DNA from 4 places in the Planococcus sp. 1R117A genome. Region 4 is predicted to be linked to each of the others. Evidence: predicted binding sites of a transcription regulator. Region 4 holds the regulator's gene; each other region holds the start of a gene.

Region 1 (4,214 bases), on a different contig from region 4:
TGAATAAGCTGTCCGGCGTGGTGCACCCAGAAGCCCGAGTATGTGCTGGGCAGTCGACATCAGCAGCATGCCGATCGTCCAAGTGATGATCTGGACAAAACCGAGTGTCTGCATCGACTTCGTGAATTGGCGTCCGGCCAGATAGGGAATCAGCCAGAACGTCATTCCCATGAACGTCATCGCCACGGGTGTGCCGACTGTGATGTGGAAGTGGCCGACAATCCAGAGTGTGTTGTGGACGACTTCGTTCAATTGGAAACTTGCATTAATAATACCGCCGGCGCCGCCGGGAATAAAGAACGCCATTGCGATGAAAATCGATGTAAAGCGGACGTCTTTCCATGGCAGCATTTTGAACCAGCCAAACAGACCTTTTGCGCCTTTTTTGCGTCCAGATGTTTCAAACGTTGCAAACATTGAGAAGGCAGTCATGAGTGACGGAACAATAACCATGAATGTCAGCACAACCTGCAGGAACTTCCAGAAGTTCGAAATGCCGGGTTCAGTCAGTTGGTGGTGGAAACCCACCGGAATCGAGAACAGAATGAACAAGACAAATGACAAACGTGCCAGTGAATCACTGAATACTTTCACGCCGAGAAGTTTCGGCACGATCAAATACCAGGCCATATAAGCCGGCAGCAGCCAGAAGTACACAAGCGGATGCCCAAAATACCAGAACAGCGAGCGGCTCAGTTCAACGTTGATGGTATCTGTCCAGCCGAACGCCCAAGGAATGTACTGGAAAAGAACCGTTGCTACTACTCCAAGACAAGCAATGAGCCATAAAACGAGCGTCGCGATGGTCATGAAAGCGAACAACGGGCTCATTTCACCTTTATGCTTTTTGCGCCATACCAGGTAATGCCCAATCAAGGCAAAGCTGCTGATCCACGTTCCGACCACATATAGGGCAAGTCCGACATAATACCAGCCGCTTGCTTTCAATGGTGCATAGAATGTATAAAGCACGGAAGCTTCCCCGATTACAATCATGACGGTTGCCATCACTGTACCGATCAATGTCACCCAGAAACCAATCCAGGAAAACAGCCGGACTTTCGGGCCGAACGTTCCGAGGGTTTTGCTCATGCCAGTAACAAAAAAGCCAAAAATGAAAAATGCTGTATAAATAAGGGCAAGCAGCACACCATGTGCCGTTAAAATTTGATAGTAATCGAGCCAGGCAGGCAACTGCAAGGCATCATTCCAGATAAAAACCTGAAGCAAGCCGCATAACGTACCTATTAGAAATGCTATATACGCGACACCGATATTCCATATTGCGATTTTCCGATCTTGTACAGCAATCATTTCAATACACCTCTATTTCGTTGAACATCATGTGGTGGCCCGTACCGCAATATTCGTTGCAAAGAATCAAATACTTTCCAGGTTTCTCGAATGTGTAGGACTTAGTGGTAATTTGTCCGGGAACCACCATTAAATTGACTTTCGTGTTATCAATGGTAAAACTGTGGACGACATCCGTGCTGGTCACTTTAAAGATGATTTCTTTTCCGGCAGGCACTTTCAGTTCCGGTGCATTATAACCGAACGCCATTGATATGACTGCCACTTGGTACGTATCGTCATCAAGCTGTGTTACTCCTGGCTTGTCAAAAGGAGCTGTTTCATTTACTTTTTTGGGATCGATGGTTTCCATCCCTCCCGCTGGTGTGTGATCATGGGAAAATGCGCTGACTCCCACTACACTCAAAAATACAACCAAGGCGGCACCCCCGAAAGCCAGCCAGATTTTTTCATATTTATGAAGATGCATCTTAATCTACTCCTTTTCTCTTCCTGCATAGATAAACCGCCCGGCTCATCTTGCTACATACATTAAATAAACCGCAACCCACATGGCAATAATGACGATGCCCACGAAAAACACACTGATTAGCGTTCCTCTCAAATCGGCTTCCGGCTCCTGGATTTTTTTGCTCATTTTCCCTCACCTCTTATTATCCTTCTCTTGTGTTCAGAGTAATCCTTTAGTCACTAAAGCATTGTGATATATATCACACCTGCATTATTTTTTACAGCAGCTGTCAAATTTTAGACAAAATAAGAAGCTGCACCGGATTTTCTTCGGTGCAGCTTCTTTTTTTGCCTTATTTTTTTGCTTATGCCCAACTTTGGAGTGTTTATGCCCGACTTTTGCTAATTTATGCCCAACTCTGAAGGGTTTATGCCCAACTCGGAGCGGTTTATGCCCAACTGGTTGTTTCCTTCATTTCTCAATCAATTCTGCAAAAAGAGATCGGGCAATTTTCGCAATTAATTTCGTCTTTTAAATGGCGAAGATCACGAATCAGCAGTTTTCCTTCTACTATTGAAACTTTTCCTTGTTTTTTCAAATCACTCAATAGACGGTTTACCACTTCACGTGTCATCCCGCAGAAATTGGCCAGCTCCTGATTAGTCAAAGCCATATCAATCAAAATACCGCCGTCTTTTTCCACCCCATAACTATTGCATAAACGGATCAACGTCGAATACAGCGCCCCTTTTTTGCCGTGCAGCATAAGGTCGCGGAATTTTGTCTGGGTCTTTTGCTGGTCAATCCCCATCCATTTCATAAACGCCACAGCCAGCTTGGAATTTTCGAGCAATGCATCTTCCAGGTCTTCTATAGCAGTTTTTATGCAGACGACGTCTTCAATTGCTTTAGCATCCAGCATATAAAGGGGGTGATCCGAAAAGATAGTCACTTCTCCCACTAATTGGCCGGGTCCACAAATGCGTAAAGTCAGCTCTCTTCCATCAGGTGTGATTTTTCCAATTTGCACTTTTCCTGAACGAATAAGATAAATGCCTTTGACGGTATCCCCTTCGCGGAATAAATAGGCGCCTTTTTTGTATTCTTTAATCATATGACGTATAGACAGCAGTTCTTTTAGTTCATCGGATATGTTTGAACTTATCGTTTTCTCTTTCATACGATCACCTCGCTGCTACTTTGAATTTTCACGTCTTTCTATTGAATAAAGAGTAACATAATCTGTATTTAATAGCTTTACAATTTCCTGAGAGCTTTATGCCCATTTATTTTTTGGACAAATTTTCCTTTAAATTTATTAAAAAGAGGGAACGCAGGTTTAATTGTCGAAGTATATCAGTATAGAGAAGGAGGAATTTAACATGACTATGCTATATAAAAAGATACTAGTCGCTGTAGATGGTTCTAAGGAAGCCGAACTGGCTTTTAGAAAGTCGGTAGGAATCGCAGCGCGCAACCAGGCGGCCTTATACTTAACCAGTATCATAGATAACCGCTCATTTGGGACAATCGAATCTTATGGCCGTGAATTCGCTGAAGAATCTAAAAGACAAGCGGAAAGTTTGCTGTCAGAATATAAAAACAAAGCAGTCGAAGCTGGAGCAACGGAGGTCCATATTGTAATTGAAATGGGTTCTCCTAAAACGCTGATTCCAGTGGATCTAGTTCGCCGCTTCAATATTGACCTGATCATTTGCGGAGCGACAGGCACCAATTCTGCTGAACGTATTTTTATGGGAAGTGTCTCTGAACGCATTGTTCGCGCCGCAAAATGTGACGTTTTAATTGTTCGGACTGAAGAAAAAGAAGCTTAAACTTTTTAAAATAATATAAAAAAAGCTTTTCCTTTTAAATAAGGAAAGGCTTTTTTTGTGATGATTCTTTGAATCTCAAAGCGAATGGCGGTACTTTAGGCTTTCTCTCTTTTAAAAAATGATACATAACTGTAATAAAAAATAGATTTTTATGATGTTACAATACTATTGTCGGTTTTTTTATAGGCGGGTTCATCTGTTACATATAGCGAGATTTTTCAATCTACATATAGATTTATTATAGAGTTACATAGTTGGAAGGGGAAAAGAAAAGTGAATTTATTAACCAAATGCACAACCGCTGTAATCGCAGCCATCATGGCTTTGTCAATTTCGATTCCTGAAGCGAATGCGGATAAGCTAAGCGACTTGGAAAGCAAGAAGCAGCAAGTTGAACAGAAACAAAACGAATTGAACTCAGGCATTCAAGAAAAAGCAGGACAAATTTCTCAAAACCAGTCAAAGCTTGAAGAGATTGCCGGCAAAATTTTTGAATTGGACAATAAAATCCAAGAAACACAAACAAAAATTGATGAGGTCCAAGCTCAGATTGATCAAACAAAAACAGAAATAGAAGCTTTGCAAGCTTCCATTACAGAGCTGCAGCGCAAAAT
Region 2 (4,214 bases), on a different contig from region 4:
AGTAAATAGAAAATTCGACTTGATTGTGGCTGTTGGCGGAGACGGGACATTGAACGAAGTGGTTGCAGGAGTCTCCCAATTTGAAGACCGGCCGAAAATCGGTTTGATTCCTATGGGGACGACAAATGATTTTGCCCGTGCCGTTCACATCCCTCGGGACATCAATAAAGCTGTTGATATCATCATTCAAGGCGATTCTATACCGGTTGATGTCGGCCTGATGAATGAACGTTATTTTATCAATATAGCCGGAGGCGGCAGACTGACCGAATTGACATATGAAGTCCCCAGCAAACTGAAGACAGTGCTTGGCCAGCTGGCTTATTACTTAAAAGGCATCGAGATGCTGCCGTCTATCCGTGCTTCAAACGTCCGAATCGAATATGATGGCCAAGTTTTTGATGACAAGGCAATGATGTTTTTAATTGGATTGACAAATTCCGTTGGCGGTTTTGAAAAATTGGCTCCTGATGCCAGCATCAATGACGGAAAATTCACGTTGCTGATTTTGAAAGAATTGAACATGGCAGAGTTTATTCGCGTAGCTTCCTTGGCGCTGCGTGGAGAACATTTATCAGATCCAAATGTAATTTATGCAAAAGCCAGCAAGATCTCTGTTTCTTCTGATGAACGGGTGCTGTTAAACCTCGATGGCGAATTTGGAGGCTTATTGCCTGCAAAGTTTGAAAACCTAGGCCGCCATATCGAAGTTTTAGTTCCGCTTTCTTCAATTGTTGAAAGAGACCGGAAATAAGAGTAAATTTGTATAAACGAAAAGACCAGATCGGGTTGCGGTTTGGTCTTTTGTCATCTTTACCTTTACTTTATCAAAGGGGGGCTAGCAGATGAACTATTTTGTGATTGGCGATGTGCATGGCTGCTATTACACGTTCAGCAATATGATTAACCGCTATTGGGATAAAGAAAATGAGGTAATGGTGCAAGTAGGAGATTTAATAGACAGAGGAAAGAATTCACCTCAAATGGTCGGGCTGGCCAGACAGTTAAGCGGAGAATTGCCAGAGCAGGCCAATTTCTTGAAAGGCAATCATGAGCTTGAGATGCAGGAACATGTTTTCCGCGGGCCCAATCCGAATTGGCTATGGCAGGGCGGTGCAGACACGCTTGCCCAATATAAAAACTCAGATAGGAATTTCAAGTCCGATATGGAATGGCTGAGCCGATTGCCACTATTCTTTGAAACCGAGCATTTGTTCATCAGCCATGCCGGAATATCCGTGCAAGCAGAAAACCCTTATATAGAAGATGATATGTACGGCATTCTCTGGAACCGCAGCCCTTTGAAAAACATCGGAAAGCTGCAGATCATTGGTCATACGCCACGCGAAAAACCGCTGTATGACGCCAAGAGCCACGCCTGGAATATTGATACAGGCGCAGTTTATGCCCGATATTTGACCGGAGTGAAAGTTAAACCGAATGGAGAAATCATTGAATTTTTAAAAGAAGAAACAGATGCCAGAGATATTTAAGGGAACGACAGGAGTTCTTTAAGCAGCACCTTTACTATCTGATGCACAAAAAATGCAGACAAGCTCGGAATATTCGAGTGTCTGCAAGGAAACACATGGATTTCCAGCCATGTGTTTTTTTAGCGTTTAATGCATTCTAGTTTTGACTATTCCATAAGTTCAAGTGCAGCATCTTGGTCTGCTGCTAGTTTCGGGCAGTTATTTACCGGTTCCCAGTGGAATAGGAAGGTCCGGCCATTGTCTTGGCCATCGCTGACGATAGTATGTTCCCAGGATTCTACAGGTTCCCCCGTATATTCAAAATGAAAGATATTCCGTTCATATACTTTATCTTGATGTTCGGGGTAGTAATTGTATTTATGGACCTTGCCTACAAATTCCAGAACCACACGCGGCAAGCCTGTTTCTTCATGTACTTCCCGGTAAAGGGCATCAATCAGCATTTCCCCTTCTTCGATTGTTCCCCCAGGCACTTGCAGTCCTGCTTCTGGTTCTCCTTTATGTTCAAAGACCAGCAATTCCCGTTGGTCTTCCGCGCCTCTAGTAATATAAGCGAATACTTTCCGTCTTGTTTTCATGCTGCATCATCCTTTGTTTGTGTTCCAAATAGAATACTAAACTTTTAGAAATATTTCAAACATTGAAACTTTTGCTGTCACAAGTTATTCAAAGCTGCGTATTTGTTGGGGTTTTACAGTGGTTAAAAACTTAAAAAAAAAGAGTGATAAGGTACAATAGGTGTGTAGAGTTGAGTATAAGAATTAATGCGATTTTGAAAGGAGAAAAAAAATGGGATTTGAAGATACGGCGTTATTAAGCCGAATTTTGACTTTAATGACGCTTTCATTCCATATTATTTATGCGACAATTGGCGTTGGTGTTCCGCTGATGATCATGATTGCCCAATGGGTCGGGATTAAGAAAAAAGACGATCATTATATTCTTTTGGCCAGACGCTGGGCACGAGGTTTTGTCATTACGGTTGCAGTCGGTGTAGTAACCGGTACAGCTATCGGTCTGCAATTGTCGTTATTATGGCCGAATTTCATGCAAATGGCCGGTAATGTCATTGCATTGCCGTTATTTATGGAAGTTTTCGCGTTTTTCTTTGAAGCAATTTTCCTTGGAATTTATTTATACACATGGGACCGGTTTGAAGATCAGCGCAAACACTTCTTGCTGCTGATTCCGGTAGCTCTCGGAGCGGCTGCATCTTCGGTGTTCATCACTATTGTGAATGCTTTTATGAACTCACCGCAAGGTTTTGAAGTATTGAATGGTGAATTGGTCAATGTTAGTCCATTGCTTGCGATGCTAAGTCCGGCAATGCCGACAAAAGTAGCGCATGTTATGTCAACGGCCTTTATGACTTCGGCATTTTTACTGGCGTCTATCGCCGCTTTCCGAATGATTCGCGGGTCAAATCATATTTACCACAAAAAAGCGCTATTCTTAACCATGAAGTTAGGATTAGTATTTTCCATCGCGACAGCGCTTATCGGAGATTTCTCTGGTAAATACTTAGCTGAATACCAGCCGGAAAAATTGGCGGCTGCAGAATGGCATTTTGAAACGGAAGAAGGGGCAGACCTTATCCTGTTCGGCATTTTGGATGGGGAAGATGTGAAATACGAAATAAGAGTTCCATATGCCTTAAGTATTCTTGCTCACAGTCTGCCTAACGCAGAAGTTATTGGACTGGAAGAATTTCCAAAAGATGAAATTCCGCCGCTGTGGATCCATTATCTCTTTGATATTATGGTAACAATTGGCATGTGGCTGGCGTTCTTCTCCTTTGTTTATGTCGTGGCTGCATGGCGCGGCTGGTCGTTTATCAAAGCGAAATGGTTCCGTTGGCTGATCGTGGCTGGTGGACCGCTGGCACTTATTGCAATCGAAGCCGGCTGGTGGTTTACAGAAGTCGGACGCCAACCGTGGATTTTGCGGGGCTATATGAAAACCGCTGATGCCGCGACAACGAGTGGTCAAGTCGACTTGATGATTATCTTGTTCGCAGGACTGTACTTTATTCTTGGAGTCGGGACTATCGTGGTCCTGTCACGGATGTATAAACGCAATCCGGTCGAAAAAGAACTAGCTGACCGAGAAGCGCAACAAAAAGGCGGTGAACAAGGATGACACTTGAAATCATCGGAATATCGGTTTTATGGCTATTCTTGTTCTTGTATGTCATTGTGGCATCGATTGATTTCGGTGCCGGATTCTTCAATGCCTACAGCGCTTTTACCAACAAACAGCATATTTTAACGAATATTATCCAGCGCTATCTGTCGCCGGTATGGGAAGTCACAAATGTCTTTTTTGTTTTCTTCTTTGTCGGCATCGTCGGATTCTTTCCGCAGACAGCCTTTTATTACGGCACAGCATTGCTGGTGCCAGCGAGCATAGCGCTCGTATTGCTGGCCATTCGCGGCTCTTATTACGCCTTTGCAACATATGGGGCAAAAATCAATCATAGAGGTTATATCTATATGTATGGATTGTCCGGGCTGCTGCTTCCAGCATCTCTGTCGCCGGTATTCGCCATGTCGCAAGGCGGCTTTATCAAAATGAATGGCGACACGCCATATCTTGATTACTGGGCATTGTTCTCAAGCCCGTTGACCTGGAGTATCGTAGTATTAAGTTTGGCAGCAGTCCTTTACATTTCGGCTGTTTTCCTTACTTGGTATGCGGATAAAGCAGGCGACGCCAAAGCAA
Region 3 (4,214 bases), on a different contig from region 4:
CGTTTCTACGATTTCCTGTGCTTGAGTACGCGCTTCTTTTAGCAAGCTGCGCTGTTCTTCAAGCAATTTCTGTGATTCCTGGCGGCTGTGTTCAGCCGTTTCGATTTCACTGGCGATCAAATCTTCACGCTGTTGCATTACGCCCATCAATGGGCCCCATGCGAATTTTTTCAATAGCAACATCAACAAGATGAAAATTACAAGAGTTGCTATGATATCTCCGATGTTTAAAAATTCCCCGGCCGCGCCGAGTACGAGGTGATCAAAAAACACGATTGTTTCACTCCCTTCAAGAGCTTAAAGTTCAGTTTCGTTGAGTTTCTTCTATAATAAGATCTTTTAATGTAAAAGAATAGTTTTTCGAAATCATAAGGTCATACAAACATAAATGGCGAAAAACCTGCCGAAGCATTCCCGCCATTCTGCTTAATGTATGAGAGCCGATACTATTGGTTCATTACGATGAACGCGATAACTACTGCGATGATTGGTAGTGCTTCAACCAATGCTACCCCGATGAACATAGTTGTTTGAAGAACGCCGCGTGCTTCTGGCTGGCGAGCGATTCCTTCAACTGTTTTTGAAACGATAAGACCGTTACCAATACCTGCACCTAGTGCTGCTAAACCTACTGCGATTGCTGCTGCTAATAAACCTAATGAACCTGTCATTGTGATATGTCCTCCTCAGGATAGTTGTTTTTTTTTTTTTGCTCAATATGAGCAATTTATACTCAATGGTCGTCGGCAACTTTATGCGATAAATAAACCATCGTTAACATAACGAAAATGAACGCTTGGATTGCGCCAATAAAAATTGAGAACCCTTGCCATGCCATCATTGGAAGGATAGCGGCTGCAAATCCAAAGACACTTGCTGATGCAAGGCCTGCCAATAAAGTAAGCAAGATTTCACCTGCATAGATGTTACCGTAAAGACGCAGACCGAGTGTCAGCGTATTTGCGAACTCTTCAATAATCTTAAGCGGGAATAAAAACGGCATAGGTTTTAAATATCCTGCGCTGTATTGTCCCAGCCCTTTCAGTTTGATGCCATAGTAATGGCTCAAAACGATAATGGTGGCAGCCAATGTCATAGTGACCGTTGGATCAGCAGTTGGTGATTTCCACCAAAGATCTCCGTTGACAACTATTGCAAAAGGCAATCCCAACATGTTTGATACGAAAATGAACATGATCAACGTAATTCCAAGAACATGGAATCGTCCACCGTCTCTCCAGTCCATATTGCTCTTAATAAGACCTTTAACGAAATCCATAATCCATTCCATGAAGTTTTGCATGCCTTTTGGTTTAAGCTGCAGATTCCGAGTAGCGATAAATGCAATTAGGAAAACGATAAGAGCGGCTACAAGAAGCATCATAACGTTCGATAAGTTAAACCAAATACCGAACAATTCATACATTGGAGCGCCATGATCCACGATAGTTTCACCTCTCTTTCCACTTTATTAATGGTGTTTCACATGATAAACAATCCGTTCTGCCAATAACAGAACATATGGGATCATCAACCCAATTACCGTACTGACCAAGTGAATGTACTCAGCGAAAAGAATTGCTATCGCCACTGCTGCAACACCTGATGCAAACCGTAATGCCGTTCCGAGCGAACGAACCTTCGAGCCTTCTGCCACCGCCCGGTCAAATCCTTCCATCCGGCGAACCAGAATCCACATATTATAAATGCCGAACAAGGAACCGATGATCAGGCCCGCGAAAACTTCTTGATAAGGGGTAAACCCCCAACCAATAACGAATGCCGCAAGGATGAAGTACATCATCTTCTTAAGCCTTGTATAAATCTCCCTTAGTCCATCCATTTTTTACTGGTCTCCTGAGTCGAATTTTCGGATAGTTTGAAGCATTGCCCATATACCGATGGCTAATCCTGTAAATAGGCAAATGATCAAGAAAAGCGGGGCGGTTCCGAATTGTTCATCGAGCCACATACCTGTGAATGTACCGATGAGTACGGACCCGACAAGTTGTGAGAGGATGGCGCTGTAAAGGGCCATCGCTTGTAAGGGACTTTTTGTTGGGCGCATGATAAACCCCTCGAGTTTCGTTTGATTTGACATTTTACCTCTAAAAAGAGCAGTCGCATCAGGCTTTCAGAACAACTTCTTCTATGTAAGAAAACCTTCTCATGCATACCCTTTGTAAGCATACAATAGGGGTAAAATCATGTCAATTCCTAGAAGTGAAATTGTTCACAAGCGATTTCCATCTGTCATATTGTCGACAAATTTCCAAAAAGTATTACCTCAACAAAAAATCAATACTTTACTTAGCAGAAAAGTATTCGATTAAAGCTTCAACAATCCGGCGGGAAGCTTCACCATCACCATAAGGATTAGAAGCCTGAGACATCGTTTTATACGTTTCTTTGTCAATGAGCAGTTCTTTTGCCAGACCATAAATTGTTTCTTCGTCTGTCCCTGCCAGCTTAAGTGTCCCAGCATCGATGCCTTCAGGCCGTTCAGTGGTATCCCGCAACACAAGGACCGGTTTGCCGAGCGACGGCGCTTCTTCCTGAATGCCGCCGGAATCCGTCAAAATAATGAATGAGCGGGCAGCGAAGTTATGGAAATCCAACACTTCCAGCGGTTCAATCAAATGGATTCTCGGATCACGCCCCAGAATTTCATCCGCGACTTCACGCACTGCCGGATTCATATGAACCGGATAAACCACTTGGATATCGTCATGTTCCGCGAGAAGGCGTTTAATGGCCCGGAACATATTGCGCATTGGCTGCCCCAGATTTTCACGGCGATGGGCCGTCAATAAAATCATGCGGTCTGAACCGATTTTCTCAAGAATGGGATGGCTGTAAGTTTCGCGCACTGTTGTTTTCAATGCATCTATAGCCGTGTTGCCAGTGATATAAATGCTTGTTTCCTGTTTGTTTTCCGAGCGCAGGTTTTGAGCGGATTTTTCAGTCGGCGAAAAGTGAATATCAGCAAGGACACCCGTCAATTGACGATTCATTTCTTCTGGATAAGGAGAATACTTATTATGTGTGCGCAGTCCAGCTTCTACATGGCCAATAGCAATCTGGTTGTAGAAAGCGGCAAGGCTCGCTACAAAAGTCGTTGTCGTATCGCCATGCACAAGTACGATATCCGGTTTTGCTTCTTTCATGATGCCGTCAAGCCCAATAAGTGCCCGAGTAGTAACATCACTTAATGTCTGCCGGTCTTTCATAATATTCAAATCGAAATCCGGAGTAATCTGAAACGTTTCCAGCACTTGGTCAAGCATTTCTCTATGCTGGGCAGTTACCGCAACAAGCGGCTCGATGGTTTCAGGATGCTTTTGGAGTTCGAGTACAAGCGGCGCCATTTTAATAGCTTCAGGCCGCGTGCCAAAAATCGTCATCACTTTCCACTTTTTCGACAAATAAATCCCTCACTTCTTATATGTCTAGACTCTGGCGAAAAAACCCTCTTCGCAGCTATTACCCGAGGGTTGGATTGCCTGCATTTTTCTTGCTTATTTTGTCCAGCTACAAGAGCCAGCTTCACGTGTCATAATCCACCCCGGCTGAGTGGCAAAATGCACCACTTCGCTGGTCTGTCTTAGTTCTGTCGAAGCTAAGCGGCTCTTTCCGCTTTTCTTACTTCGTACCGAACAACCGGTCCCCTGCATCACCAAGACCTGGAACAATATACCCGTGCTCGTTCAGTTTTTCGTCCAATGCCGCAATATATAAATCAACTTCCGGATGAACTGCTTGGAAAGCTTCCACGCCTTCCGGTGCTGCAATGATGCACATGAAACGGATTTTCGTCGCACCGCGCTTCTTCAAGGAGTTCACAGCTTCTATCGCTGAACCACCTGTTGCAAGCATCGGGTCTACTACAATAAATTCACGTTCTTGCACATCGGATGGCAATTTCAAATAATACTCAACCGGCTGTAAAGTTTCCGGATCCCGGTATAAACCGATATGGCCCACTTTAGCGGCAGGAATCAATTTTAAAATGCCATCCACCATACCGATGCCAGCACGCAGAATTGGCACGATGCCTAACTTCTTGCCCGCCAACACTTTGGAAGTCGCCATCTGAACCGGCGTTTCCACTTCAATTTCCTTTAACGGCAAATCCCGCGTGATTTCAAAAGCCATCAACGTTGCAATTTCATCTACCAATTCACGGAATTCTTTCGTTCCTGTCGACTTATCGC
Region 4 (4,214 bases):
ATAAAATACCGGTCGTGGGAAACGAATAAAATTGTACCCGGATAATCGAGCAAGGCATTTTCCAGTACTTCTTTGCTGTCGAGATCCAAGTGGTTAGTAGGCTCATCAAGCAGCAGCACATTGGCTTTTTGCATCATCAGCTTGGCGAGCGCGACGCGCGCTTTTTCACCGCCTGAAAGCGTGGAAATCGGTTTCAATACGTCGTCTCCTGAAAATAGGAAACGCCCCAAAATGCCTCGGATGTCTTTTTCGTTGATATGCGGATAATCATCCCATAATTCATTCAAGACGAGCTTATTGCCTTTTAAGTTGGCTTGTTCTTGGTCATAGTAGCCGAACTGGATGCCGGTGCCGTAATGGATTGTGCCGGCGAGTGGTTTCAGTTCTTTCATAATCGTTTTCAGGAGCGTCGATTTGCCAACGCCATTGGGTCCGACAAGTGCCAGACTATCCTGGCGGTACAGCTTCAGTGAGATGTTCTCAGAAACCGGCTGGCTGCCGTAGCCGATGGCAAGCGATTGGACATTCAAAACATCGTTGCCGCTTTGTTTTTCAATGGTAAAGCCGAAACGCGCGGATTTCTCGTCGCCGTCCGGTGTACCCATCCAGTCGGTTTTCTCCAGAACCCGTCTGCGGCTTTGCGCCATTTTGGTGGTGGAGGCACGGACCAGGTTGCGCTGGACGTAATCTTCAAGCTTTGCCTTTTCGCTTTGCTGCTTCTCGAATTGCTTTAAGTCGAGTTCGTATTGTTTCGCTTTTTCATCGAGATAGCGGCTGTAGTTGCCGGTATACTTTTTGACGCGGTGACGGGATACTTCGTAGACAAGCGTTACCACTTGATCGAGGAAGTAGCGGTCATGCGAAACAATCAGTAAAGCGCCTGGATAGTTTTTTAAATAATTCTCGAGCCAGCTCAAGGTTTCAATATCCAAGTGATTGGTAGGCTCATCGAGAATCAGCAGCTGGGGTTTGCTGAGCAGCAATTTGGCGAGCATCAGGCGCGTTTTTTGCCCCCCTGATAAGGAAACCACTTTTTTCTCATAGTCTTCGGCATAGAATTTCATGCCGTGAAGGATGGCTCGTGTATCGGCTTCAAACTGATAGCCGCCTGCATCTTTGAAATCGTGCTGCAATGTATCGTATTCCTGCATGACTTTTTCATATTGCGCGGAATCATCATGAACGGCCGGGTCTGCCATTTGGGCTTCGAGTTGGCGAAGCTTTGCTTCCTGTTCACGGAAATGACTGAAAATCGTCATCATTTCGTCCCAAACGGTCGCTTCTGATTCCAGATCGGTTTGTTGTTCCAAATAGCCGATAGTCAGGTCTTTCGGCATGATGATATCGCCGCTGTCGTAAGACATTTCACCGGAGATGATTTTTAGCAAAGTTGATTTTCCTGCGCCGTTGCGGCCCACGAGTGCAACGCGGTCGCGGTGTTGGACTTCCAGTTTGACGCCGGAGAGGATTTCATCTGCTCCAAACGATTTATGGACTTGGTTTACTTGTAATACAATCATGTGGGTCACCTCTATTCTCTCTAAGTGTAGCCGATGGGCGGGCTGTTCGCAATCAAGCCAGCTTTACATATCGAGCCGTCTCATGTAAGATAAAATCGATTTGATTCCGCTTTAATGGTCAGTGGGGATGAAGAAAATCCTACTAAGTGAAGTTTCTTATATAACCGCAGGAGGTAACGTTGCATGTTACATGAACCATCAAAAATTCCACAAGCCACAACTAAACGATTGCCGCTTTATTACCGTTTTCTCCAGAACTTCGCGAACGCCGGACAAAAACGGATTTCCTCCCAGGAATTAAGTGAAGCGATGAAAATCGACTCGGCCACCATTCGCCGGGATTTTTCCCATTTGGGGGCATTCGGCAAAAAAGGGTATGGCTATGATGTTCAGGACCTGCTTGCATTTTTCCGGAAAACCCTCGACCAGGACGAAGCGACCAATGTGGCGCTGATCGGCGTCGGGAATTTGGGAAGTGCGTTTTTAAAGTACAATTTTCAGCGCAACCACAACACCAAGATTGTTCTCGCATTCGATTCAAACTCGCCATATGAAGGGGAAAGAATCAGCGGTATTGATACGTACCATCCGGACCGCATTGAAGAAAAGATTGAGGAATTAGGGATTGAACTGGTCATATTGACCGTGCCTTCACGCTCTGCCCAAGAAGTCACGGACCGCCTCGCGAAAACCGACATCAAAGGCATCTTGAATTTCACTCCTGTCCGCATCTCGGTTCCGGATCATATCCGTGTGCAGACAATCGACTTGTCCGTAGAACTGCAAACACTTATTTACCAAATCAAGCAGCAATAGAAAAGCCTTCCGCCGAATCAATTCGGGGAAGGCTTTTTTGCTTTGTTCATTACTGAATATTTTCGAGCTGCTTCAGGAAGTTCTCGATTTTATCCATATTCAATTGAATCAGCATGACATAGCCGTTCAACATGATGTGCGCAATAATCGGAGTGATGATGCGTTTCGTTCTTTGGTAAAGGAATGCCAGCACAAGGCCCGTGGTGAAGTACAGCAGCAAATGGCTGAACTCCATATGAACGAGGGCAAAAACCAAGGCACTGACAGCAGTGGCTACAAAGAAGTTGGTGGTCTGGTTCAATGAACCGAACACGACGCGTCGGAATACGAGTTCTTCCAGTATCGGCCCAAATAACACAACCGCGAGGATTGCCATTGGAACCACCTCGGCGATATTGACGAGTGCCATGGTGTTTTCAGATCCAGCTTCGATGCCGATGGCCATTTCAATCATGGCCGCAATAGATTGCCCGATCAGTAATAACAGAAAGCCGAGGACACCCCAGCCGATTGCAGCAAGAAGGCTTGATTTTTTGCCTTTCCAAATATCGAAAAACCGCTTGTCGCGTAAAATAACAATCATGGTCACAATAAACCCGACGCCCATAGTGAACACAATCAGCCAGCCGGAAGTAGAGGCTAATGCGGTAGCTTCATCCAATCCTTGGCCACGGAAATAATTCAGTGTCGGTGCAATAAATAAAATTGGTAGCAGCTGCACAGCTATAAAAATCAGCAATACATAGAGCGGCGTCTTTTTGCCTTTCCGGCTCGCTTTAACGCTAAACTTCTGTTTGCCGGAGCGGTCTGTATCAGCTTTAGCTTTTACATTTATTTTCATACACAGATTTCCTTTCGTTTCACGTATTACTACTATTGTAGAGGTTTCAAAACGTAACCGCAAAGAATAAAAAAAAGTGAATGTTTAGACTTGCAAAAGGCAAGGGATTTTATTAAACTGAGAAGTGGGTTAGCACTCTCGGTGTTAGAGTGCTAATGGAAACGATATAGATAATCTGAGGAGGGTGTTTCAATTGTTAAGACCATTAGGAGATCGCGTAATTATTGAGCTTGTAGAAGCAGAAGAAAAGACTTCAAGCGGAATTGTACTGCCGGGTTCGGCACAGGAAAAACCGCAGGAAGGCAAAGTGATCGCTGTAGGTAATGGAGTTATCCGTGACAATGGACAGCGCACTGAACTGGAAGTCAAAGAAGGCGACCGGATCATCTTCTCAAAATACGCAGGCACTGAACTTAAATATGAAGGCAATGAATACTTGATCTTACGCGAAAACGATATTTTAGCGGTATTAGGCTAAAAAATAGTATGTTGATATTCCGCAATACAGCTTCGCTTTCCCGCAGGCGTCTAGGCTGTCTTGCTTCATATCACTTAGTAAACTATTTTAATTTAGAATGGTAATTAGATAGAGGAGGAAACTACAGATGGCAAAAGAAATTAAATTCAGCGAAGATGCACGCAGTTTAATGGCTGCTGGTGTTGATAAATTAGCAGATGCAGTAAAAGTGACGCTTGGGCCAAAAGGGCGCAACGTTGTACTTGAGAAGAAATTCGGTTCACCTCTTATCACTAACGATGGTGTAACCATTGCGAAAGAAATCGAACTTGAAAACGCATTTGAAAACATGGGCGCGAAATTGGTCGCTGAAGTAGCTTCTAAGACAAACGACATCGCAGGTGACGGTACGACAACTGCAACGGTTCTAGCGCAGGCAATGATCCGTGAAGGCTTGAAAAACGTTACAGCTGGCGCCAATCCTGTCGGCATCCGCCGCGGTATTGAAATGGCAGTAGAAAGTGCTGTTGAAGGCTTGAAAGCTGTTTCCCAGCAAATCGAAGGAAAAGAATCAATTGCA

What was found. The regulator Rex, encoded in region 4, represses fermentation and respiration genes when NADH is low (regulators of the CRP and FNR family bind a similar motif). The targets are predictions, from matches to a motif close to TTGTGAAATATTTCACAA.
Region 1: ACSFXN_RS04595 (cytochrome C oxidase subunit II) is a predicted target of Rex. The motif match lies at 2,013-2,030, and genes of this name have one in related genera.
Region 2: ACSFXN_RS19180 (cytochrome ubiquinol oxidase subunit I) is a predicted target of Rex. The motif match lies at 2,115-2,132, and genes of this name have one in related genera.
Region 3: ACSFXN_RS01495 (AtpZ/AtpI family protein) is a predicted target of Rex. The motif match lies at 2,222-2,239, and genes of this name have one in related genera.

Annotation. Positions count from the first base shown of each region.
Region 1 covers NZ_JBPRLO010000001.1:979,354-983,567, forward strand. The annotation lists gene ACSFXN_RS04585 (b(o/a)3-type cytochrome-c oxidase subunit 1) at 1-1,314, opposite strand, end outside; gene ACSFXN_RS04590 (cytochrome c oxidase subunit II) at 1,316-1,783, opposite strand; gene ACSFXN_RS04595 (cytochrome C oxidase subunit II) at 1,829-1,951, opposite strand; gene ACSFXN_RS04600 (Crp/Fnr family transcriptional regulator) at 2,244-2,945, opposite strand; gene ACSFXN_RS04605 (universal stress protein) at 3,148-3,600, shown strand; gene ACSFXN_RS04610 (murein hydrolase activator EnvC family protein) at 3,874-4,214, shown strand, end outside.
Region 2 covers NZ_JBPRLO010000011.1:17,372-21,585, reverse strand. The annotation lists gene ACSFXN_RS19195 (diacylglycerol kinase) at 1-754, shown strand, start outside; gene ACSFXN_RS19190 (metallophosphoesterase) at 846-1,493, shown strand; gene ACSFXN_RS19185 (NUDIX hydrolase) at 1,640-2,071, opposite strand; gene ACSFXN_RS19180 (cytochrome ubiquinol oxidase subunit I) at 2,283-3,632, shown strand; gene ACSFXN_RS19175 (cytochrome d ubiquinol oxidase subunit II) at 3,629-4,214, shown strand, end outside.
Region 3 covers NZ_JBPRLO010000001.1:349,418-353,631, forward strand. The annotation lists gene atpF (F0F1 ATP synthase subunit B) at 1-273, opposite strand, end outside; gene atpE (F0F1 ATP synthase subunit C) at 447-671, opposite strand; gene atpB (F0F1 ATP synthase subunit A) at 734-1,444, opposite strand; gene ACSFXN_RS01490 (ATP synthase subunit I) at 1,472-1,843, opposite strand; gene ACSFXN_RS01495 (AtpZ/AtpI family protein) at 1,847-2,068, opposite strand; gene wecB (non-hydrolyzing UDP-N-acetylglucosamine 2-epimerase) at 2,307-3,404, opposite strand; gene upp (uracil phosphoribosyltransferase) at 3,643-4,214, opposite strand, start outside.
Region 4 covers NZ_JBPRLO010000013.1:16,292-20,505, reverse strand. The annotation lists gene ACSFXN_RS19645 (ABC-F family ATP-binding cassette domain-containing protein) at 1-1,520, opposite strand, end outside; gene ACSFXN_RS19640 (redox-sensing transcriptional repressor Rex) at 1,704-2,336, shown strand; gene ACSFXN_RS19635 (CPBP family intramembrane glutamic endopeptidase) at 2,386-3,177, opposite strand; gene groES (co-chaperone GroES) at 3,371-3,655, shown strand; gene groL (chaperonin GroEL) at 3,783-4,214, shown strand, end outside.